4 regions of the Paenibacillus sp. FSL P2-0136 genome follow, and region 3 is predicted to be linked to each of the others. Evidence: riboswitches for the same ligand, from Rfam matches in the RefSeq annotation. Region 3 holds a riboswitch; each other region holds the start of a gene.

Region 1 (4,839 bases), 3.6 Mb from region 3:
GCTATGGGAGAGCGAACCGATCCCGAATACCAGCAGTGAGGCCACAGCCGCTCCAAGGAAGCAGTACAGCATGATGTAAGCGAAGGATAATGTTGGCGCGAAGGCAAAAGCCAGGGCCAGTCCAACGCCCGCACCTGCATTAAGACCAAGCAGTCCGGAATCCGCCAGCGGGTTGCGGGTCATCCCCTGCATAATCGCACCGGCAACGGCAAAACATGCGCCGACCAGCGCTCCTGCGGCAGCCCGGGGAATCCGCAGCTCCCGAATGACCTGATGCTGGGGCAGCTCCGGATTGAACCGGAACACCGCCTCCCATACGGTAGCCAGCCGGATATCCGCCGCACCGACCGATACGGATACCATCAGGCCGAAGACAATCGCTGCTATTCCCAGCACCAGAATAACAGCAGCGGCAAGCGGCCGCGACCGGACAGATGTGTTCCCTTCAACAGAAGGAGCTTGTAGAGCAGAATCTGTGGATGAAGCCATATGCCGTCTCCTTATCAGGATTATTAGGGAAATATAGATGATTATGATTCTCATTATCGCAAAGATATGAATATTGTTCAACTTAAAAAAGAGGCAGGCTTCTATATCCTGAGGATATAAAAGCCTGCACAATTCTCCGGCCGGTAAAGACCTATTTCACAAAACTGCTCAGAATATCATCGATGGTCTTGGAATTGGCTATAGGGCCGCTATACAGCCAGCTGGTATCTTTGCCGAATTCATGAACATTCCCTGCCTTAACGGCCGGAATTCCCTTCCAGACTGCACCTTCTGTAATCTCAGCTCCGCTTGCCTTGTCACTGTTCACCAGAATGATATGCTCTGCAGTTAGCTCAGATAATTTCTCCAGTGAAATCGGGTTCCACGGTGCTCTGGACTCCGCAGGAATATCGGTCACAAGATTCGGGAGCTTCACTCCAAGATCGCCATACAATACTGCACCGCTGCTGCGGGTCTCATCTACAATGAAGAAATTCTTGGACACCAGCCACAGAACCGCTACTGAATCATCGCCGATTGCCGCAGATACAGCCGCTTTGGCTGAAGCCGCTTTCTGGTCATAGTCTGCAATAGCCTTCTCCGCTTCCGGTGTCTTATTGAGCAGCTCTCCGATCTTGAGCAAGGCTGCACGCCAGTCACTGCTGACCTCATCACCGAGTACATAGGTTGGTGCAATCTTATTCAGCTGGTCATAAAGACCGTTCTGAACCGAGCCCTCCGACTGGACGATGTGAAAATCCGGCGTGAAGCTGGTGACGGCTTCAAGCGGCAGGTCATAGCTGATCGGCGGAACGTCCTTAAGCTCAGCAGCGAGGTAAGCCTGAGTACCGTTCTTCGTAGACCACTGGGCAACCGGAGTCACACCGAGTGCTACCAGATAATCCTCCAGATAAGAAGCAATTACACGCTGCGGATTAGCGGGAACGGTCACCTTATGTCCCATTGCATCCGTTACGGTCTTCTCCACAGCGGGTGCAGCAGTTGCTGCAGGTACCGCAGTCGCTTCTGCGGTTGCCGCAGGTGCGGTGCCTGCTCCACCGTTACTGCCTGCGTTGCTATTATTATTTCCGCAAGCGGACAGCAGCAGTGTTGTAGTCATAAGTCCGGCCACCGCCAGCTTCCCGCTTCTTGATCCTTGCAGGTTGAACGAAAACATTGAATACCCCTCCTGTATGTTACCCTCATGATTGGCAAAAGCTCTGTTACCTTCATCTTGTCTATACTGATGATATTGATTCTCATTCTCTATGTCAACCAATAACTTATAATAACGTAAAAACGGCCGCCTCCGCATTAAGCAGAAACAGCCGTCTTCCTATAATCTTCTATATTATTTATGCAGATGGAAAGGAACCGTGGCGATGACAATGTCCTTCTGATTCATCAGATAAGAGCGGATGAACAAGCTGGTCTGATTATGCAGCACCGCCTGCCACCAGTGCTTGGTCACGAATTGCGGAATCAGGACGGTAATATGATCCGTTGAAGAGGTCTTCCACTCTACTGTATCGATGAACTTCACCAGCGGGCGGATAATGCTGCGGTAGCGGGAGCGCAGGACGATCAGGCGTACGCCGGGGTTCCACTCCTCCCACTTCTGCTCCATCTTGTGAATCTCTTCTTCATCGAAGCCTACATATACAGCGACCACATTATCTGTCAATGACTTCGCATAGCTGATCGAATGTAGTACAGCGCGAGTCACACCGGCGACCGGAACGACTACGGTGCTTCCTTTGATACAAGGCTTATCGGTAGCCGGACAGATCCGCAGCTGATCGGCAATATTCATATAATGGCGGTGAATCCGGTGGAACACGATGATAACAGCCGGTAGGAAGATGAAGGCCATCCACACGCTGGAGAATTTAGTGATTATGAAAATCAGGGTGATCGTTAATGTAGTGAGCATCCCCACCGTATTGACGGCGAACTTGCTCTGCCAGCCTTTCGGCTTCGTTCTGTACCATTGGACCATCATGCCCAGCTGCGACAGCGTGAACGGAATGAATACCCCTACTGCATATAATGGAATGAGTCCTTCCGTATTCCCGTGAAACGCCGCCACCAGCACAGCCGACATGACACCGAGGAAAATAATACCGTTGGAGAAGCCCAGCCGGTCGCCGCGCACCATGAAGGCATGGGGCAGATATTTATCTTTGGCGAACATGAACGCCAGCAGCGGGAAGGCCGAGTACGCCGTATTGGCTGCCAGGAACAGGATAACCGCCGTAATCCCCTGAATGAAGAAGTACAGTCCGCCGCGGCCGAAGGTAGATTCGGTAATCTGTGAGACCACGGTGGCCTTCTCATCAGGCATGATACCGTACCAGTAAGCGAGCAGCGTAATACCTGTGAACATTACCCCGAGAATGAGGCCCATGAGCATCAGCGTTTTGGCTGCATTTTTCTCCGCGGGCGCTTTGAAGTTAGGAATGGCATTGGAGACCGCTTCTACCCCGGTCAGAGCCGAACAGCCGGAGCTGAAGGCCTTCAGCAGCAGGAACATACTCACGTTCGATACCGCCGAGCCAATCTCAGGAACATGGGCATGGGCGCCGCCGGTCATATATTTGAAGACCCCCGAGATGATGAGCACGAAGATGGAAACCACGAACAGATAGACCGGGATAGCGATGAAGGAGGCCGATTCGGTCACTCCCCGCAGGTTAACAATCGTTAAGAGCACGATAACAGATACCGCTATGAGAACACTATGATTATGCAGACTTGGAAAAGCTGAAGTGATTGCATCCGTCCCCGCCGAGGCGCTTACCGCCACCGTCAGAATGTAATCCACCAGAAGAGAGCCGCCGGCCAGTAAGCCGGTATGCACCCCTAGATTGCTTTTGGCGACAATATACGCGCCCCCGCCTTGGGGATAAGCGAAGATCGTCTGCCGGTAGGACAGAATCAGAATAGCCAGCAGGCCCAATACGGCTAATGCAATTGGCAAGGAGTACCAGATAGCGGTGAACCCGGCGGCCACCAGTACAATCAGAATTTGTTCTGTTCCGTAGGCTACAGACGAGAGCGCATCAGAAGACAGGACAGCCAGTGCTTTCACCTTGGATAACTTTTCATGATCGAGTTCGTTCGACTTCATCGGACGCCCGATCAATAGTCGTTTTACCTTGCTTACCATTGTAGTAACAGTTCCTCTCTTGGTTAAGTTGAAACGGGTTTCCCTGCGCTGTTTTCATAAGTGGATTTCATAAATGCAGGCACCAAAATAAGCATACGGAAATGATCCGCATGCCTTAGTGTGCATGGTCATTATCCCACTAGTGGCTTACGAGGTTAGCTGGCGGATTCGGACTGTGGTAGCCCTACGGTTACAGGTCAAGTAGCCTGCTCCGATTCACCCCTTTTGGCCTTAGCCAAAGTGTGGTTCCCCCGTTTTTCCTTCCGGAAAATTCAGCGCATATTCAACTTCTCACAAGGACTAATATTAAGCTACAACACGTCTTCCGTAAAGCGTGGAAACAAATGAAAAAAGAATGAAAAGCACTCAAAACAACCAAATTCATCATCCGGTATGTCTTGATCTTTCATTCTCTTTCATTATCCCTTTACCACGTGATTTTACAGGGTTTTTGCATATTATTTTTTACTAAAATTAAAGGTATTCTCTTCTCTTCCTTCTGCCCGTCAGCTTCTTACTCCGCAGGCTCCTCTTTGCGTCCTGTCCAGAGCAGAATCGAGATTAAGGCAAAGGCTATAAGTGCAAGCAGAGGGATCGTTATAAATCCGAACCAGTTCAGATAATCCTTGTTGCACGGTACGCCGATGGTACAGGGAAGCACCTTGCTGAGCGCCGGAATTTTCTGCTCCGCATAATGATAAATAGAGATGCAGCCGCCGATCAGACTAAGGGGAAGCACGTATGGAATGATCCGCTTGTCCGCCCGGTAGGTGGCGATCCCCAGCAGGAACAGCTGCGGATACATGAAGATCCGCTGGAACCAGCACAGCTTACAGGGCTCGTAATTTAGGACCTCACTGAGATACAGGCTTCCTGCTACAGCCACCACACAGACGAACCAGGCCAAGTAGAGACAGTTACGCCGGCAGAAGGCAGAGAAGACGGTCATTGGGCGGTCCCTGCTCCCGCTGCTGCTGTTGCTGCCTGAATCTGGGCGTCAATCGCCTCCATATTGAAAGGCTCCTTCACCTTGATGCCGTTCACGTACAAGGATGGCGTATTCGTTACACCCGTATCGGTGCCAAGCTGAATATCCCGCTCCAGCTCGCTTACGTAGGTACGCTCGTCAATGTCCTTGCGCAGCAGGTCGTAATCCACCGGCAGCTCCAGCTGCTTGGCGA
Region 2 (4,839 bases), 2.5 Mb from region 3:
ATCCTGGACCTCTCCCGTCCGGAAGTCTGCGACTATCTGTATGAGACCTTAAGCGCGGTCTTTTCCAGTGCCCCGATCCGCTATATCAAGTGGGACATGAACCGTAACATGACCGAGATAGCTTCTGCCAAAGCCAGCCCTGAGCGGCAAAAAGAAACCGCCCACCGCTATATGCTGGGGCTGTACAATTTGCTGGAGCGCCTGACCTCGCGCTTCCCGGACATTCTGTTCGAGAGCTGCTCCGGCGGCGGCGGCCGGTTCGATCCGGGAATCCTGTTCTATATGCCGCAGACCTGGACCAGTGACAACACCGATGCGGTAGAACGCCTGGCGATTCAGTACGGCACCAGTATTGTCTATCCGGCCAGCAGCATGGGCGCACATGTGTCTGATGTTCCGAACCATCAGGTAGACCGCATCACCACCCTAGCTACACGCGGGGATGTGGCGATGAGCGGCAACTTCGGTTATGAGCTGGACCTCACAAATTTCACCGAAGCGGAGAAGGACCTGGCTACCCGGCAGATAGCCCAGTACAAGGAGATCCGTACGCTGGTGCAGCAGGGTGATATGTACCGCCTGCTGAGTCCGTTCGAGGGTAGTGGCGACACCGCCTGGATGTTCGTCAGCGAGGACAAGACCGAAGCCTTCGTCGCTTATTTCCGCGTGCTGGCCATACCGAATCCTCCGATCTCGCGCCTTACGCTCAAAGGACTCAATCCCGAGCTGGATTATGTCATTGAGACGGGGGCAAAAGGCAGCAACGGTCATGTCCACGGCGGCGCAGAAGCCTCTGCACCTGCAGATGGCGTCAGCTCCGCTCCGTTCCAGACGGCCTTCGGCGGCACACCGCTCGGCGGCGACCGCCTGATGCGTATGGGCCTGGTAGTCTCCGACCTGCGCGGAGATTATGCAAGCTGCACTTACCGCCTGAGAGCGGTGCAGCGCTGATCTACAGCTTCAGACATACCACAGGCGTCAGCCTCCTTTTGGAGATTGACGCCTGTTTTTTGTGGAGAGATGCAGTCAGGAAGGCGGCTTGCTGCCGGTTCATTAACTACTTACTACCTGCCTCTACTCCTCTTCTACTCCTGTCCATGTTCAGGCTCCCGACCAAGTAACCCGCTAAGCGCCTCTGTGACATTCATGCCGGTCAGCGTCTTGGTCAGTTCAGGCACCTGCGCCATGATTTTGGCGATATCGCCGGTAATTTTGTTCACGCCTGCGGACGCCCCATCCTGGGAGATGACGGTGATCTTATCTACCTTGGCCAGCGGGGAGGCGATTTTCTCAGCCAGCTCGGGCAGGATTTTCAGGAATTCCACGGTCAGGGCGGCTTGAGTGAACTGTTTGTACGCCTCAGCCTTCTTCTGCAGCGCTCCCGCTTCCGCCGCTCCGGCGAGCTGGACGATCTCCGCATTCGCCTTCCCTTTTGCCAATTCCGCCTCCGCTGTTGCCAGTCCGCGCTTGGTCGTCGTAGCGGCTTCGGCTTCCGCCTCCAGAATCTGCCGCTGCTTGGCGGCTTCCGCTCTCATGATCGTTGCTTGATTCTCTGCCTGGGCCGGCTTGATTACCGTCGCTTCCAGCTCCCGCTGTCTCAGCTCGACCTCGATCTCCCGGACTGTGCGGTTGGCTTCGGCCTCCATTTGAGTGATTTTCACCTGTTCGGTAACCAGCGACTGCTTGATCTTATTCTGCTGCAATTCGTACGCCAGATCCGCCTGTGCCTTCTTCACCTCGGTCTCCAGCTTGAAGTCCGCCTGCTTAATGTTCAGCTCCTTCTCGAACAGCGATTCCTTCGCACGGGCAGCGGTTCCTGCTTCAATCGTCGCCTGATGCGCATTGGCTTTGGCAATGGAGGATTCCTTCTCCGCCTCGGCCTGCTTGATCTGAATATCGCGTTCGGCTTCAGCCTTGGCGATGCTGGCATCACGGCGAATCCGCTCAATCTCAGGCACCCCCATATTGTCGATGTACCCTTTGTCGTCGGTAATTTTCTTGATGGTGAAGCTGACCACCTCCAGCCCCATCTTGTCTAGGTCCTCCGAGCAGGTCTCCCGCATCTTGCTGTTGATTTCGTCTGGGGTCTTGAGTATAGATTCTACACTGAGCTGCCCGATCAGGCCGCGCAGATGACCCTCCACCGAATGCAGAATAATCGTCTCACGGTCCTCTTCCGGCCGGTCAATGAACTGCTCGCTGGCTGTGAGAATAGCGGTTGGATCGCTTTTGATCTTAATCTGGGCGACCGCCTCCAGGTTCAGCTTGATGCCCTGGCGGGAAAACATGGCCTGCGCCGGGATCACATCGAAGCTCATCAGCATCATGGAGATGGTTTTATTGTTCTGGAAGCCGGGGATGACGAATGTCCCGCCGCCCTGAACCACTCTTTTGCCGCCGAGACCGTATACGATCATGGCCTGATTAGGCGGAACCTTTTTATACGCGGTCACAATACTGGTTAACGCCAGCAGAATCACAACAACAATAGCTCCGGTTACATATAAAATTAACATTTGCTCCGACACTCCCCGTTAGTTTTGTTCCATTTCCCTCTCGAACAAAGTGACCGTTGCGATCCCCTTATCCGTCTTCACAATAATCACCCGATCGCCCCGCAATAGCGACTGACCGGATTCGGCACGCACGCCGATGGAACGCATGGTCCCGTGCAGCACATACTTCATCTCTCCTACGGCCCCATCCGCTGCGGCGATGCTGATATAGCCGAGCTGGCCTGCCGGATCATAATCGAGTTCACTCATACTGCTGTCATAACGGGTCATCACCCGGGCCAGTACCGTGTAGAGCAGGATGCCCGGCAGCAGGGCGATCAAGGTACAGACCAGTACCACGGCGAGCAGCTGCATCCCGCTGTACTTGACAAGCATATACCCCGTGCCGCCCCAGACGGTGACAAACACCATCAGCGGAAGAATCGGGAGAAAGCCTGGCCCCCCGCCATCTCCTCCCCCTACATGCAGGTGGCCTACCAGACCGTGCCCATGAATGCTGCCGCTTAGGATAAGCACGAGGCCAACCCAGAAGCAGACGATAAATACAGTAGCGATGGGAACCCCCTCCTTTCAATGTAATATGGCTATAAGAAAACTGACTGTAGTGGAGATGCGGAAACTGACTATTGTGGTACATAAAAAGACTATTGCGGCATATAAATGACTAATCAGTGTTGTTATAAGATTAAATTGTGCTTCCACCTGTCACTATTGCCCCTAATTTCCACTTTAGGCTGCTTGGTTGTGTATGGCAGAGGCGCAATTGGATTCAAGGGCACTTGTGCTCTTCATTTCTGCATCCAGCCCATTTTCAGGGCATTCAGTGGGATTAATCCCCTTCCCTACACAGCAAAAAGACCACAGCAGCAGCAGGGCTCTCCGTGGTCGGTTACTCGATCATGGCGCTCATCCTCTCTCTTCGAGGCTTACGGGGTTAGCTGACGGATTCGGGCAGCGAGATTGCCCTACCTCACCAGAGCCATAGTAGCACACTGGCAAGGATTCACCCCGGGTACTCAGCAGCCTATCCTTAAGCCACCTGCACCAGTTGGTTCCCCCGTTCCCGTTACGGAATTCAGCCATTTCAAGAACAGTGTCATTTCATTCGGTTGTTGATTGAATCTTACGCCTGCAGCCATTTAATGTAAAACCTCACGGATGACAAAAGAAGTCAATAATGCTGTACCTTCTGGAATGAAGGCGCATTCTTCAGCTCTGCTCTTATCCGCCCGGGGATTTGCTCGCGCTATCGTCTGTTTACACCCATGTTACTCTTCCTCCCACGCGCTGCTCCTTTGCTCACCTAATCTCCTCCCACTCTCATACTCACTTATTCCCCTACTCTCCTTACCTACTCACTTACTCTCCTTCACTTACTCCCACACTAACTCTCACTTACCTACTCACTTACTCTCCTTCACTTACTCCCACTCCAGCTCTCGCTCCTCATCTACTCACTTACTTCCCACTCCCTTCCCCACGCCCTCCTAACTTAATCTCCTAACCCCGCACCTTTTTTTCTCAGCCCATTACTCCAAATTTAAAATATTCACATTTTCGTCACTCGATGCTCATTGTGCAATCTTTCCCTTTGAGCAATAATAGAACCTATAGATTCTCTAGAACTTATAGATATCAGGGAAAGGAGGAACATTTACTTTTGAATTCCAAACTGAATCTGCGGGACAAAAAAAAAGAAGCCACCGCCTATGCCTTAGCCGTAGCGGCCTTCGAGCTTGCGCTTGAGCATGGGATGGATGGCTTCATTGTGGATGATGTTGTTCAGAAGGCTGGATATTCCCGGCGGACTTTTGCGAATTACTTCTCCTGTAAGGAGGAGGCAGTCGCCGCCTATTTCATTGGCATTATTGCTGTCCAAGAGAAAGAGAATAACCCGCTGGCTGCTCTGCCGTCGGATGCTACACCGCTCGATGCCCTGTACAATCTGCTGAAGCTGCAATTCACCTCGGAGTTCCTGCATAAGCTGCGGCAGTTCGTCTCCCTGGCGAATCAATATCCGTCCCTGGAGCCTTACATTCTCAATGTCTTCCGGCATTTGCAGATCACCGCCCAGGAGACACTGGAGCAGTTCACCCGTGGACGGTATGCCGATGGATATACCCACCTGCTGGTAGGTGCCGTCTATGGGGCTTTCGTGCCTATCCTGGACGGACGGCTGAACGTCATGCTGCCGGGTGAGCAGCAGAGCGGGGACTCCGGGGCTATGCCGTTTCAACAATACCTGAATTCCATGTTTGCTTACTTACGTAACGGCTTCTAAATTCACAGATAAAGAGGAGAAACCACTACATGTCTACCTTTC
Region 3 (4,839 bases):
ATATATTTTCCGAAAGCGCAGAATCAGTGTTTTACAAATATAGAGAGGGGTAAGTAATTTTATAGACAAAAAAAGCCCTTCCCCAAGATTTCGGCAAAAATCTCGGAAAAGAGCGTTAGGTTACAAAGGATTATTGTACATCATCGTTGTCTTGGGAATCCGAAGCTACAGTCTTGTAGGCATCTGTACTCATGATTCGCTTGGCGCCAACGTAGCGGTTGACGTAATAGCTGTCACTCAGCGAACTGATGGTTACACCACGTGAGGAAGAGGCATGGGCGAATTCGCCGTCACCAACATAAATACCAACATGGGATATGCCCTTACCGCTTGTATTGAAGAATACAAGATCGCCCGGTCTCATCTCGTCACGGGACACGGCAGAGCCCATCTGATACTGGGAGCCGGATTGATGGGGCAGGTTAATGCCGATCTTATCAAAAACATACATTGTAAATCCGGAGCAATCAAACCCGTTAGTTGATGTACCGCCGGACACGTATTTGGTTCCGATGGCTTTGTCGATCACTTTATCCATTTTGGAATCCGCGAAAGCGCTTCCTGCTCCGATGGTGAAGATAATGGACAAGCTTAGTACTGCGGCTGCTAGCTTCTTCTTCAAAAGTAAATACCCCTTCCAATGCCTACGAGGTTAGCTTAAGGGTTCGGTTGAAGGTCCCCTATGACCCCTCTTAGAATAGGAGGTCAATTCACCCAAAGTGGTTCCCCCGTTTCCCTAATTCATTAGGGAACTCGGCACGACTGTTGATTAGGATTAGCGGTTCATTCAATACATGACAAAACCTTTGTTAAAATCGATTCAATAATTACAAAAATGTTACTAAAAACTCACTGCGATAATTGTAACAAAGACTAAGGCGCTTGGCAATCACTTATAACATATTAATGCATCTTTTTTGCTGTTTTTTAGAGTTATAGCCCTTTCCAAAGACTCATATCTATGCGCAGGGGTTAATTTATATGATTATTTCTTTGTTTTTGCAAGAAAATGCTGTTTCAAGGCTGCGAATTCAGTGTAAAAGGTAGAATAAGGAAAAGGAAAAACCCGGAAATGATTACGGCAATAATCATCCCGGGCTCGTATAAGTTACATTTAGTTGTTAGAGGCTGAAATATTCGGGGTATGCTTCAAGGGTTCAATCGTAAGCGACAGCTTGGTAGGCTGTTGTGCTCATTACTCGTTTGGCGCCAACGTAGCGGTTGGCCCAGTAGGACTGGCTCATCGAACTGATGGTTACACCACGTGAACTTGAGGACTGTGCGAACTTCCCGTTTCCAACATAAATACCGACATGGGACACTCCGTTACCCAGGGTGTTGAAGAACACGAGATCACCGGAACGCAGATTGCTCTTGGATACACTTGTTCCAACTTTGAACTGTGCTTTGGAGGTACGGGGCAAGGTAAGCCCGACATTCTTGAACACATACTTGGTAAATCCGGAACAGTCGAAGCCGCTGGTGGTTGTGCCCCCGGTTTTATACGACGTTCCAATGGTTTTTGAAATCACAGTATCCATCTTAGAATCTGCGAAGGCACTGCCCGCTCCGAGTGTGAATACCATCACAAGACCCAGCGCTGCTGCGGTGCATTTTTTCTTGAAATTCTGACTAATCAAAAGATGTACTCCTTCCAGGGCCTGCGAGGTTAGCTTAAGGATTCGGTAGAAGGTTCCCCTATGACCCCTCTAAAGCGAGATCAATTCACCCAAAATATGGTTCCCCCACTTCCCGGTGCAGGGAATTCGGCGTTTTATGCACCAGAACAGTGACTTATCGGTATTGCTTAAATTGCAAGAGTTACGGAATATTTTGCTTGAAAGATTACAACTTTGTTACTACTGGTACAGCCATCATTGTATCAGAGGATTTCCCCTTTTGCAAATGCTTTTGTCCTCCGTTCAAGCAAAAAAGAGTCCTGCTCCCTGATAAGGGGCTGTGACTCTCTTTAGTATGCCGCTTCAGCAGCTTATTATTGTGGAAATGATTTACTGGACCAAAGGTGGTACTGGGCAGCGATTCCCCACATATCGAACAGCGTGGAGGGCAGCGGAGCTGCCTGGCGGAGCATAAGGGCCGGCAATCCGGGATAGAACAGAGCAGAGGCGCTGCAGAGCAGAATTACGGCCAGGCTTCCCGCCCCCAGAACGATGGATATACCGATCGAAGGCAGCAGCATCTTCAGGCAGATCAGCAGTGAGGAGAACATGCCGGTACCGGCGGTATAGCCGAATTGCATATAGAGCAGAAGCTTGCGGACAAGGAAGAGATAGAGCAGCCAGCCCAGCACATAAGGCACCAGCTTCAGCAGAAGCTGGACATCGAGAACACCGCTGAGCAGATGACGGTACATACGCGGAAGCAGCCAAGAGAGCGGCAGGAGGGTTAGCGCCCATTCGATGAGGCTGAACACCAGCACCGGCAGCCCATATTTTCTCATTCCGGGAAAAAAGAACAGTCCCCGCGCTCCGTCGCGCTCCTGGTGAAGCTCGTGCAGCAGCCCTGCACGGATAAAGGGAGTCACCAGCAGCCTTAGCACTGTCAGCGCAAGCAGCAGCCACAGCCAGTGCTGGACGGCGGGGTCGGTGCGCAGCGCGGTCTGCCCCTCGATATAATACAGCAGCCTGCCTATTCCGCTGCCGCCGGCATTCGCATCCGGGTAGCGGAGCAGGACGGGGACAACCGCGCTTTTAATGAATTTGTACAGGAAATATCCCCAGAACAGCCGGTAGATAAATAGCAGAATCAATATATAGAATTGCTCTTTCATGCTGATCCAACCGCGGGCAATTGAACTTTTCACCATTCCTTCACCTCACCAGACAAGAGTTCCGAGCAGGGTTTCAAGCAGAGTTGATGCACTAAGCGTCCAGCGGGAGAGTGTACGCGGCTCAAGCTCCGCCATTCTGAAATTATTAAGATGCCTGCTCTCCAGCAGAATGGAATGCCCCGGATCGATCTCTGCGGAGACCAGCGGCGCTTTATACGCTAACTCAAAGGAAGTAGCCTTACCCTCGCCATTCCAGTATTGCTGCACCGTGTACCCGTCTGCGAAGGTGAATTTCACGGGAACATCGGGGTACAGGCTGCCCTTGTTGCTTACATCAACCACAGCGCTATAGCGGCTCCCCCCGCCGTCACTGTTGTCCCGTCTGACGGTGAGCCTGATATCGTCGACTGCGAAGTCGGGTGCCCCCCCGCTATAGACATACCGCTCAAAATACGTCTGCCAGGATTGCTTGGTCACTTTCTCCACAACCTTCTGGAAGTCGGCGGTGGACGGATGCTGGAAGCGGTATTTGCGGGCATAGGCGGCGAGGATGGCATCCATATTCTTGGTCCCGGCGATGCGTTCGATATCCTTCAGCACCAGCTTGCCCCGGATGTATACATTGCGAGTGTAGGCGTCATCACCGGTGTATTTCCAGGTCTCCAGCTTAAGCGGCTGTGAAGAGGAGACCAGGCTGGACTGCAGAGGGAGGCTTGAGACCACACCGTATTCCTGTTCCATCAGCCGGTCTTCGGCATAAGAGGTGAAGCTCTCATCCAGCCAGGCTTCTTCGAATTCATTGCTGGCCACCAGGCCGTAGAAATATTGGTGCCCGATCTCGTGGATGATCGTGCGTTCCAGGGAGGTGCCCGGTGAAGTGTCCGTGGCGCCGAAGGCGGTAATCAGGGTCGGATACTCCATTCCTCCGGCCCCGTTGCCGGACTCCGGCGGGACAACAATCGATAAGGTGGAGTAGGGATAAGGGCCGTACCACTTGCTGAATGCCATCAGTGCAGCCTCAGCCGCCTGGAAGTAACGCTCCTGGAGATGCTTATGCAGCGGGTCCAGATAGAGCTTAATCTTCACCCCGGGCACCTGCGGCGCGGAGAAGGCCTTCTCGGAAACCACGAAATCAGGCGATGCCGCCCAGGCGAAGTCGTGGACGTCATCTGCATAGAACTGATAGATCTTGCGCCCCTTCACCACCTTGGCGTCTCTCACCGGAAACCCGGTTGCGGCGACCTTATACTCGGGCGGGACAGAAATCGATACATTGTAAATTCCAAAATCACTGTAGAACTCGGAGTTGCCGTGGTATTGATGCAGGTTCCAGCCTTCTTCCTTGAGTCCTCTTCTGCCGGCAGGCTCATAGACGCTAAGCTTCGGAAACCACTGGCCGGCCATCACGAAGTCGTCAGCGGTTCCCATCCGGGCGAAAATTTTCGGCAGCTTGACCTCGAATTTAAGCCTTACCGTAACGCTCTCGCCGCCGTTCACCGGCTGTGGCAGATGGACCTTGAGCAGTGTTCTGTCATTGACATTGCCGTCGTCCGGCTGCACATATTGGGTGCGCTGCATCAGCGAAATGCCCTCGGAGGTCCGCAAATCTGTCAGGGTAATGCTCCCGTAACCCCCAGCAGGCATGGTGTCACCGCGAAGCGTGCCCCCGGACTCCTTCATGAAGGTGGTGCCGGCGGATGAGAATGCATTGGGATACAGATGAAAGTAGAGCTCCTGGACCGGCTTTGCGCCCGGATGGGTCCAGGTCAGCGTCTCGGAGGCGACCAGGGTCTCCTTATCAGGCAGGAGCTCCACATCCATGTGATATTCAACCACGCGCTGGCTTAAAGCCTCTGTCTCCGATGTGTAGATCGTATCTGAAAGATCGGACTGCACGGGCTGCTGCCGGGGGATAATGGCGGGGGACTTGGCCTCTTTTGGAACAGAGGCAGTCCATACGGCAGGGCTATGCCCTGACAGAAACCATATTCCGCCTCCAAGCAAGGTGAGGACAGCCAGGACTGCGAAGATGAGGGTATACCTTAATG
Region 4 (4,839 bases), 530 kb from region 3:
CAGTACATAAGGATGTTATTTCCGTATTCGACGAGTTTAGCCTGGTTGGGGCATCTCCTGACAATCAGTTCTATGCACTCGCCGGAATTCAAGGCATTACCATTATGCAATCCATGAACAGCACTCTACAAGGAAAAGTTGTAGCAGATCTCTCATGGCGTGAGCTGAATGGCACGATTCAAGCGCTGGACCCGGAGTTTACTGTTTTGAACATAGACAGCCTGGATCAGGAGTTACCCTTGGAGCAAGTCATTCCTTTTAACGGGGGCCAAGCATTATTGCTTGTTACGAGCCAGGGGATTTTTCTGGTCCAGCAATCGCAGGAGAAGCTATGGGAGGTGAAGCTGCTGCATCCTGATCTCGAAGAATATAAAGCAGATGAGATGGAGCATATCGAGATCGACATGCCGCATGGTGCCGTCTCTCCGGATGGAAGATGGATTGCCTATGGCAGCCAGGGCAGTGATCATCTTTTATATGACACAACTTCAGGGCAGGTTCACTTATTCAATCCGGAATCCAGTTACCCGCACTATACTATATTTACGAAGGACCAGCATAGCGTATGGTACAATGCCTGCCACTTCTATAATGGCGTTACCCTTGCTGTGTCCCTTGAAGATGCGGAAGCAGGAAAGCTCCCGTCCGATCAGGAATATCCGGTTGTTAACGAGGAAGCCCGGGTATATGCGGCGGCGGCACTGAAGGACGGTGTTGTCATTGGCGATGCCTATGGCTACTTGAGGCTCATTGATACAGGGGGGCGGGAGCTGTGGCGTTATTATGCCGGAAGCACCATTTCTGGATTAGCTGTCGATCCGGATGAGACCATGCTGGCCGTGGGGACTTATGGAGGGATGCTGCATTTCCTGGACCTTCATGCCGCTGAACGCAGCGACTATGAGATTACAACAGGAACCGTTCGTGAGATGAAGCGGATTATTGCCTGGAAGAATCAGAATGAGCCGCTTTGGTGGTGAGCTGATACATGGAGAATCCTTCTTCCCCACCGTCGTCTGCCAAAAATAAAAAACAGCGCTTGAGCGAGATAAATGGCAGATAATCTGCTACATATAGGTGTTTTGGCTTCCCTATGCACAGCCATTCAGCCATTTGCTGAAAATAAGGCGAATAGCACTCTTTTCCATTTTTACAAACCCCCTCTGAAGAGAGTATGATTCGTGTTGAAAGCAAATGAATGCATTCATGAAAATGAGCATATGCATGCACGCTGAATTTCCGTCATGTGGAAAACGGGGGAACCATCCGGCCGTCAGGCCGACTTGGGGTGAATCCGAAGGAGAATGCCACGCGCAGGTCTCCGGCAGGTAGGGCGACTCTCACCGTCCGAATCCGACAGCTAACCTCGTAAGCGCCAAGAGAGAGCCCTGATCCGCCACGCTTTTGTGCCAGGCGTCTTAAGCCTGTTACCCACAACCGCAGGCAGAGGTCCTCCTCTGCCTGCGGTTTTTTGCGCGCTGGAATGAACTGCACAGTATAGATTCAGGAAGGAAAGTGACCACATGCCTGACCCCTTATCGCCCAAACTAACCGCCGCTGCCGGATTCAACCACTACACCCAGCAATATAGCGGTCCCGTCTATGCGCTTAGCTGCCTGCTGCTAGAGCAAGGCGTCCGCGCCGAACAAGCTGCAACCGCCACCTTCGTGGCCCTCCATCCACTATGGCTGAAGGGCCGCCTCTCAGGGGACGCCGCTGCTGCGGCTGCCTACAGAGAGTGCATCCGCCAGTGTGCCATGCTCGCCCACGACACCAGCCGCTGTGCTTCTGCGCCGCTGAGCTGGGACGATCACGTTGCCAGTGTCTTGTGGTATGGCATCCAGCTCCCCCTGCCCGACATCAGCCAGATCCTGGAGTGCAGCATCCCCGAGCTCAAGGCCCGGCTCAGAGGAATACGCGAACAGATGGCAGCCGCCCATTCAGCCTTGCCTGCTGTGCACCGCCCTTCGGCGGGTTGAGACTGGGAATAACGCGGGATACGCGGGATATAGGAATGAGTGCGGCGGAATGAGTTGGATGTGGCCGAATTAGGGGACGGATGCGACAAAAGGAGATGGATAGCGGGCCATGCGGACTACCGATCCGCTATTTCGGCAAATGGGACCATTCCGAAGGCCATGCGGACTGAGAGGCGCTTAATTAACCCATTCCGCCTCATTTTGCGCTCCATACTGCCCTTTAAGGTCCTCTCAGTCCGCAACGGGGAGAAAATCGGTCTTTTTCACAAAATAAGGGCCGCTGAGTCCGCCTACAAAACAACATCCCCCCACAAAGTGGGGCTTTAGCATCGATGATGCCTCAGGTACTTTGCGGGGACCCCAAAACATATAAATTCTAACAAATAAAGCCGCAGCATCCGCCGCGACTTCGTCCTTGACTCTCAGCGCCAGCACTCATGCAGTACTTGGCCCATCTTACATAGCTCAATCATCCCATGCACTCATCCTGTCTCCACCAACCGTTCAGTACATAGAACTCAGCTCTTGCCCTTACCACCCTTGCCGCCCTTGGCAAACCGCCAAAAAGCCATACAGCAGCCGAGCAGGCCGGCTCCCAGCAGAAGGGTCTGTAACGCCCCCAGCCAAGTCGATTGATCCGACGGGATCAGGCTGCTGATAATAATCAGCAGGATCGAGGCCGCGACCAGCACGGGGGTTTGTCTACTTTTCTTCACAACACTTCACCACTCCTAAAGACTAATACTACTAAGGTACACCATCTCCGGCGTTTTCACCAGTTCACCACGGCTCCGGGCACACCCAGGCGGAAGAACGTATGGCGTCCTTGGCTAGTAATTCTTCACTCCATAGTAGTCAAAATCAGCGAAGGAGTCATGCTGGTGGGCATCAACGGAACCGATGAAATTGAACAAGCCTGTAAATCCGCCAATCTCCCCTGGCTCCCCGTTCACGCCTTCATCCGACAGATAGAGTACATCAATGTTTTCTACAAAAGCTTGCCAATCCCCGTTATCCCCGAAACGGTAAAGGATACTCGCGATGCCTGAATGATAGATAATCTTGAGCTCCGCTGTGTCTTCAGGGACTGGAATGTAATGGTGGACCAGCTCAATGCGTTGCCCCAGCTTGGCCTGAAGTACGTATAGAACGGTACCCTCTGATTCGGAGTGGGTCAAGTGAACGTACAGCCAATTATTCGAATCATAGTATAGCCCCAGACCGGCCGTTTCCGAGTAGTGATCGGGATGAAATTCCACCTTGGTTTGAACTTCATAATGAAGGGAAGTTGCGCGTGTGGCCATAATCGCCGGATGGATCTGCGAGAAAAAAGAATTCTCTCCATGAATGCGTAAGTAACCCGGACGTTCAACCGTATTCACCCATGCCGCTTGCTGGTCCCGGTACGGAGTCAGAAAATGAAGATCATATTTCTCCTGATTAAAATCATCAAATACGTCATGAGAGATTCCATCGGCCTCTAATTCAACACCTGTCATCCCCTCAACTTCCATTTTCGCCACATTCGATCCATCCTTCATTTCCAGCCAGCCATCCTCTGTCCAATGCATTTTTTGAATAGAGGTTTCACGGCCTAATGGATTTAAGAGCGTTCCTTCCACAGGCCGTGACATGAGATGAGCAATATACCATTCGCCTGTTTGAGTTTGCACTAATGAGCCGTGACCTGCTTTTTGCATGATCGAGCTTGGATTATACATCTCAAAATGCCCGGCATCCGGATTCCCAAGTGAAAATAAATGGCGCGGCGAGGAGGTGATGATCGGCTCCCCCGACGGATGCGGTTCATAGGGACCAAAAATATTCTCCGCACGTCCCACCTCCACGCCATGAGCATAACCAGTTCCGCCCGCAGCTAATAAAAGATAGTATTTATCTTTATACTTATAAATTTGCGGTGCTTCAGCACAGCCGCGGCTGGTGAAGCCTTGCGTCACCCGGTGCCAATGTCCAACCAGCTTACCCTCATTCAAATCAAATTCAGCGATCACAATATGTCCAGGTGCCTGATACCCCTCACGAGTCTCCCATTCCAGGATGGACACATAGTGCTTGCCATCTTCATCATGGAAGAGCGCCGGATCGAAACCTATGGATGTCAGATAGATGGGGTCCGACCAAGGTCCATGGATATCTTCTGCCCACATGGCATAGGAATCCGAGTTGAATTCACGGCCTGCCATGTTTAACATATGCGAATAGGCCAACCAGTACCGGTTCGCCCTAGAATCATAGGATAGATGCGGCGCCCAGATCCCGGCCGGAGTATTGGTCCCCCTCAAATTCACTTCACCTTTATTTAATACGGAGGCAGTCAGCTCCCAATTCGCTAAATCGGTTGATTTGAAAATTTGAACGCCGGGATTCCAATGAAACGTGGATGTCGCAATATAATACACATCATCCACTCTAATAATAGAGGGATCTGGTGCCATCCCAGGGATTATAGGATTATTAATCTTCGTCATTTCTCTGCTTCCCTTCGCTGTTTAGCCATATTATTTACCCTTTTCCTGTTGTCTATGTATATTATAATAACTACTAACGTACTTATGCGATGGGATGATTACGGCTAGATTTACCCAAATCAAAGGCAGGTGCTGCAAATTGGAACATATGAATAGCTATCTCACAGGTGCACAGACGCTGCTGCTGCCGCGCATTGATTGGAATATACGCTTTTTTGGCGCACATACACAGACCGTTCCTGCCGATTGGAGCATGACTACAGAATCCCACCATGCCTTTGAGATTCTAATTGTGCTGGATGGGGCTCAAGAGACTAGGATAGATCATGAACCATTCATTGTGAACAGTGATGATATTCTGCTGATTCCGC

The links. Region 3 has a riboswitch for cyclic di-AMP ahead of NYE26_RS31780 (C40 family peptidase). Riboswitches for the same ligand answer to the same signal wherever they lie in the genome.
Region 1: linked by a shared signal. The riboswitch ahead of NYE26_RS15895 (APC family permease) and the one ahead of NYE26_RS31780 (C40 family peptidase) in region 3 are both predicted to bind cyclic di-AMP.
Region 2: linked by a shared signal. The riboswitch ahead of NYE26_RS20870 (hypothetical protein) and the one ahead of NYE26_RS31780 (C40 family peptidase) in region 3 are both predicted to bind cyclic di-AMP.
Region 4: linked by a shared signal. The riboswitch ahead of NYE26_RS01100 (hypothetical protein) and the one ahead of NYE26_RS31780 (C40 family peptidase) in region 3 are both predicted to bind cyclic di-AMP.

Annotation. Positions count from the first base shown of each region.
Region 1 covers NZ_CP150244.1:3,807,005-3,811,843, forward strand. The annotation lists gene NYE26_RS15885 (iron ABC transporter permease) at 1-489, opposite strand, end outside; gene NYE26_RS15890 (ABC transporter substrate-binding protein) at 641-1,666, opposite strand; gene NYE26_RS15895 (APC family permease) at 1,841-3,658, opposite strand; cyclic di-AMP (ydaO/yuaA leader) riboswitch at 3,787-3,946, opposite strand; gene NYE26_RS15900 (disulfide oxidoreductase) at 4,173-4,607, opposite strand; gene NYE26_RS15905 (thioredoxin domain-containing protein) at 4,604-4,839, opposite strand, start outside.
Region 2 covers NZ_CP150244.1:4,892,994-4,897,832, forward strand. The annotation lists gene NYE26_RS20860 (alpha-galactosidase) at 1-951, shown strand, start outside; gene NYE26_RS20865 (SPFH domain-containing protein) at 1,086-2,516, opposite strand; gene NYE26_RS20870 (hypothetical protein) at 2,535-3,032, opposite strand; cyclic di-AMP (ydaO/yuaA leader) riboswitch at 3,425-3,607, opposite strand; gene NYE26_RS20875 (TetR/AcrR family transcriptional regulator) at 4,177-4,797, shown strand; gene NYE26_RS20880 (MMPL family transporter) at 4,827-4,839, shown strand, end outside.
Region 3 covers NZ_CP150244.1:7,397,878-7,402,716, forward strand. The annotation lists gene NYE26_RS31775 (C40 family peptidase) at 131-622, opposite strand; cyclic di-AMP (ydaO/yuaA leader) riboswitch at 627-769, opposite strand; gene NYE26_RS31780 (C40 family peptidase) at 1,158-1,586, opposite strand; cyclic di-AMP (ydaO/yuaA leader) riboswitch at 1,644-1,782, opposite strand; gene NYE26_RS31785 (hypothetical protein) at 1,994-2,827, opposite strand; gene NYE26_RS31790 (M1 family aminopeptidase) at 2,837-4,839, opposite strand, start outside.
Region 4 covers NZ_CP150244.1:258,874-263,712, reverse strand. The annotation lists gene NYE26_RS01105 (hypothetical protein) at 1-980, shown strand, start outside; cyclic di-AMP (ydaO/yuaA leader) riboswitch at 1,220-1,389, shown strand; gene NYE26_RS01100 (hypothetical protein) at 1,524-1,979, shown strand; gene NYE26_RS01095 (hypothetical protein) at 2,498-2,695, opposite strand; gene NYE26_RS01090 (family 43 glycosylhydrolase) at 2,810-4,468, opposite strand; gene NYE26_RS01085 (AraC family transcriptional regulator) at 4,617-4,839, shown strand, end outside.